2 regions of the Colwellia sp. Arc7-D genome follow, and region 1 is predicted to be linked to the other one. Evidence: predicted binding sites of a transcription regulator. Region 1 holds the regulator's gene; the other holds the start of a gene.
The links. Region 1 encodes FliA, which starts transcription of late flagellar genes. Its sites were predicted from a motif close to CTAAAGNTNNNNNNNNNNNNGCCGATA; they were not measured.
Positions count from the first base shown of each region.

Region 2: the regulator FliA is predicted to act here: its motif matches at 685-711, upstream of pomA (flagellar motor protein PomA).

Region 1 is NZ_CP028924.1:826,106-828,578, forward strand. Features, by position in the region: gene flhF (flagellar biosynthesis protein FlhF) at 1-14, shown strand, start outside; gene DBO93_RS03575 (MinD/ParA family protein) at 91-933, shown strand; gene DBO93_RS03580 (RNA polymerase sigma factor FliA) at 955-1,668, shown strand; gene cheY (chemotaxis response regulator CheY) at 1,723-2,106, shown strand; gene DBO93_RS03590 (protein phosphatase CheZ) at 2,137-2,473, shown strand, end outside.
Region 2 is NZ_CP028924.1:3,637,885-3,640,357, reverse strand. Features, by position in the region: gene ispA ((2E,6E)-farnesyl diphosphate synthase) at 1-328, opposite strand, end outside; gene xseB (exodeoxyribonuclease VII small subunit) at 321-575, opposite strand; gene pomA (flagellar motor protein PomA) at 826-1,590, shown strand; gene DBO93_RS15675 (flagellar motor protein MotB) at 1,603-2,473, shown strand, end outside.

The sequences.
Region 1 (2,473 bases):
CTGTTGCAGTTTAGTCGCCTAAAGAATGGCAGAGCAATTATACCCATTGAATATTTATCTTAATTGGTATTATATAGAGAAGTTACTTAGATGATAGATCAAGCGAGCGGCTTAAGAAAAATGCAAGATCCCCAACATATTAAAGTCATAGCAGTTTCAGGTGGTAAAGGTGGCGTTGGTAAAACTAATGTCTCATTAAATACCGCTATTTCCTTAGCTCAATTAGGTAAGCGCGTACTTGTGCTTGATGCCGATTTAGGTTTAGCGAATGTGGACGTAATGTTAGGTTTGCGAGTGCAACGAAACTTGTCTCATGTGTTATCTGGTGAGTGTGAACTTGACGATATTATTATTCAAGGTCCCGCTGGTATTAACATTATCCCAGCAACTTCCGGCACACAATCTATGGTGGATTTAACTCCTGCAGAGCATGCTGGGCTTATTCGCGCCTTTAGTGATATGCAAACCAAATTCGATATTTTAATTGTTGATACAGCCGCTGGTATCTCCGATATGGTGCTAAGTTTTTGTCGAGCATCACAAGATGTTTTATTGGTTGTATGTGACGAGCCTACTTCCATTACCGACTGCTATGCCTTAATGAAACTGTTAAGCCGAGACCACGGTTTATTCAAATTTAAAGTCGTAGCAAATATGGTCCGCAGTCCAAAAGAAGGTCAAAATTTATTTGGCAAGCTTTCAAAAGTAACCGATAGATTTTTAGATGTTACTTTAGAGCTTGTTGCTGTTATTCCTTACGATGAAAATATTCGTAAATCAGTGAGAAAACAACAAGCAATTGTCGAAGCATATCCTGACTCTCCAGCGTCTATTGGCTTAAAAGCTCTCGCCAAAAACATTATCAGCTGGCCTGTGCCCAAAGAGGCTTCAGGACATTTAGAGTTTTTCATCGAGCAATTGCTAGAACACTAACGACCAAAAAAGTGAGCTATAGTGGTAAAACTACATACTTATAGTGTTGACAAGTCGGCTTTATTGGAACAACACACGGTGCTTGTGAAGCGTATCGCTTATCATTTACTTGCCCGATTACCTGCCAGTGTTATTGTGGACGATCTTATTCAGTCGGGCATGATCGGCTTACTTGAAGCATCAAATAATTTTGACAATACCAAAGGTGCTAGCTTTGAAACCTTCGCAGGTATTCGCATTCGTGGTGCTATGCTTGATGAGATTCGCCGTGGTGACTGGGTTCCTCGCTCAGTTCACAAAAATAGTCGTATGATCAGCGAAGCAATAAAAAATTTAGAAGCCGAACATGGTCGCGACGTAAGCGACTTTGAGGTGGCTGAAAAGTTAGAACTTTCGATTAACGAATACCATCAAATTTTGAATGATGTTAGTGCAGGTAAAATACTCGGCATTGACGATTTAGGTGTGAGTGAAGATGTAATTGAAGTTGCCCACAGCCAACAGCCTGATGAACCCTATGCTAATATTGAACACAGTTTCTTTAAAAAATCATTGGCCGAATGTATTTCCTCTTTACCCGAACGAGAAGCTTTAGTACTGTCTTTGTATTATGATGAAGAACTTAACCTTAGAGAAATAGGCCAAGTTCTTGATGTCAGTGAATCTCGGGTAAGCCAAATACACAGTCAAGCAATGCATCGATTAAAAGCTCGTATGCAATCTTGGCAAAGTTAAGTAGAATAAATAATATCATCGTAGAATTTTTAAATGTTCTCACCGGAGGGTGCCTTGGATAAAAATATGAAAGTGCTTGTTGTTGACGATTTTTCAACAATGAGACGTATAATCAAAAACTTGTTACGTGACTTAGGTTTTACCAATATTTCAGAAGCTGATGACGGTAACACAGCACTGCCGATGCTTAAAGATGGTAATTTTGAGTTTGTTGTTACCGACTGGAATATGCCAGGCATGCAAGGTATCGATTTACTTAGAGCAATAAGAGCTGACAGTAATTTATCGCATATACCGGTTTTAATGGTAACTGCAGAAGCTAAGAAAGAACAAATTATCATGGCGGCGCAAGCTGGTGTTAATGGCTACATCGTAAAACCATTTACGGCAGCAACCTTAAATGCCAAGCTTGATAAAATTTTCGAGCGTCTCGGTTAATTAATCATTTCTGTTATGCAAGGCCGTCTTATGAGTACAAATACAAGTGTCCATGTTTCTTTAGAGCAAGCAAAGTTGTTGGTTGAATATATTGAAACAGACCAACAAGCTAAAGCCAATGAGTTAATTTCAGAAATACAAAACCCGATTAACAACGAATTGTTCGCAGAAATAGGTAAATTAACCCGGCAACTACATGACTCATTAAATAATTTTCATGTTGATGAGCGCTTGAGTGATTTAGCAACAGCTGATATTCCTGATGCTAAAGAAAGGTTAAACTTTGTTATTAGTCATACTGAAGCGGCCGCTAATAAAACTATGGATGCGGTTGAAGCAATATTTCCAGTCGTTGACGGTATTCAAA
Region 2 (2,473 bases), 1.5 Mb from region 1:
CGGTAGCTTCATCAAAGGCTTTATGACAAGTTAATTGCCCACGGCGCAAATCATCGTCATCCATCGCGGGTAAGTCGTCATGTAAGAGTGAATAAGCATGAATACATTCTATTGCCGCGGCAACACCATCAATATCACTTTGTTCTGCATCTAAAGTCGCACCTGTGATATATGCTAAATAAGGCCTCATACGCTTGCCACCAATAAGCAAGCCGTAACGCATAGCGTCTAAAAGCTTCTCATCGTTAATGACTAAACTGTCGAGCTTTTTAGTTAGATAATCATTAATGCGTGTTTGCACATCGTCAATAAAGGCAAGTTTAGTCAATGCTATCAGTCTCGTTAGTATTAAATTTTTCTAATGTTGCTTGGCCGTTTTTTTCGAGTAAAATATTAATTTGCTGTTCAGCACCTTTGAGCTTTTCTTGATTGTGTTGGCTCAAATGCAAACCACGCTCAAATAAGGCCATAGAATCTTCAAGATTCAGATCGCCTTGTTCTAAATTTTGCACAATTACTTCTAATTCAACCAATGATTCTTCGAAGCTTAAGTTTTCTATTTTTTTTCTGACCATGGACTTTTGTTAGCGTGATATGAACTCTAGGCGCAAACTTACCTTAGCTGGGGCGCTGGGTCAATTAATGATGAATTTAAGACAATATTGCTAATATTCATATTATCTTCTTAAGTTATTGACAATATGGGCGATAATAGAGCTATAACTAACACTATAAGTATTCGCGTAAGACCTATTCATCAGGTATTATCGAACAAGTAATACCAATTGGTATCAGTATATCTAAGAAAATTTATCGGAGGCATTTGTGGATTTAGCAACGTTAATAGGCATAGTCGGTGCAATAGGGTTACTGGTTATGGCGATGTTACTAGCTGGTGACATTGGCATGTTTATAGATGCTCAGTCAGTGATCATTGTATTTGGTGGCTCAATATTTGTTGTGTTGTCCAATTATAATCTAGGCCAATTTTTCGGTATTGGAAAAATCATCGGCAAATCCTTTATGTTTAAGCTAGAAAAACCTGAAGAGCTAATTGAAAAGTCAGTTGAAATGGCTGATGCAGCTCGCAAAGGTGGTTTTTTGGCATTAGAAGAAGCTGAAATATCTAACGCGTTTATGCAAAAAGGGGTCGACATGCTAGTTGATGGTCATGATGCTGATGTGGTGCGTGCTACGATGCAAAAAGATATCGACTTAACGACTGAACGTCATGAAACAGGCTCCAACATGATGATGGCATTAGCCGATGTTGCCCCTGCGATGGGGATGATAGGTACATTGATTGGTCTGGTTGCCATGTTATCTAATATGGATGACCCTAAAGCGATTGGGCCTGCGATGGCTGTTGCTCTTTTAACAACGCTATATGGAGCCTTCTTAGCTAACGTTATCGCCATACCCATTGCCGCTAAATTAAAGCTACGTTTAGCGGAAGAAAAAATGAACCAAGAATTAGTACTTGATGCTGTTTTAGGTATTCAGGATGGTCAAAACCCACGCGTTATAGAAGGTTTGCTGAAAAATTACCTTGCTGAAGGTAAGCGTGCTGTTGATACCACAGAAGAATAGCAGGAGTTAATTATGGCCGATAAATGTAAATGTCCACCTCCGGGACTACCAGCATGGATGGGTACATTCGCTGACTTAATGTCGTTGCTGATGTGCTTTTTCGTGTTGCTTTTATCTTTTTCTGAAATGGACGTTTTAAAGTTTAAGCAAATTGCTGGCTCGATGAAATTCGCATTTGGTGTGCAAAATAAAATTGAAGTGAAAGATATTCCTAAAGGCACCAGTATTATCGCCCAAGAATTTAGACCAGGTAAGCCTGAACCAACACCCATTGAAGTGATTCAACAGCAAACTATGGAAATGACCCAACAAATGTTGGAGTTTCAAGCGGGTGATGAAACAGAAGCTGGTGGTCGACAAGAGCAACGTGGCGCTGAACGTGGCGGACAATCACAAAGTACGGCAGACGCAATGTCGTTAGAAGCTATTCAACAGGCGAAAGATGAGTTAGAGCAAGCATCACAAGAAGAAGTGAATGAGCTTGTGAAAAAAATAGCCGAACAATTAGAAAAACAAATACAAGATGGTGCTATTGAGCTCGAGTCTTTAGGCCAGCAAGTGATTATTCGCATACGAGAAAACGGTTCATTCCCTTCAGGATCTGCATTTTTGCAGCCACAGTTTAAACCGATTATGCGAGAAATTGGTTTGTTATTAAATACGGTACCTGGTGAGATAATGATCTCTGGCAATACAGATAACCAAGGCATAAGTTCTGAATTATTTACTTCTAATTGGGATTTATCAAGCAAGCGCGCGGTAGCTATTGCTCATGAAATCATTAAAGTACCGGGCTTTGACCAATCACGCTTATTGGTTGTTGGTCATGCGGATACTCGCCCCTTAGTGCCAAATACCAACCGGTTAAATAGACGACTTAATC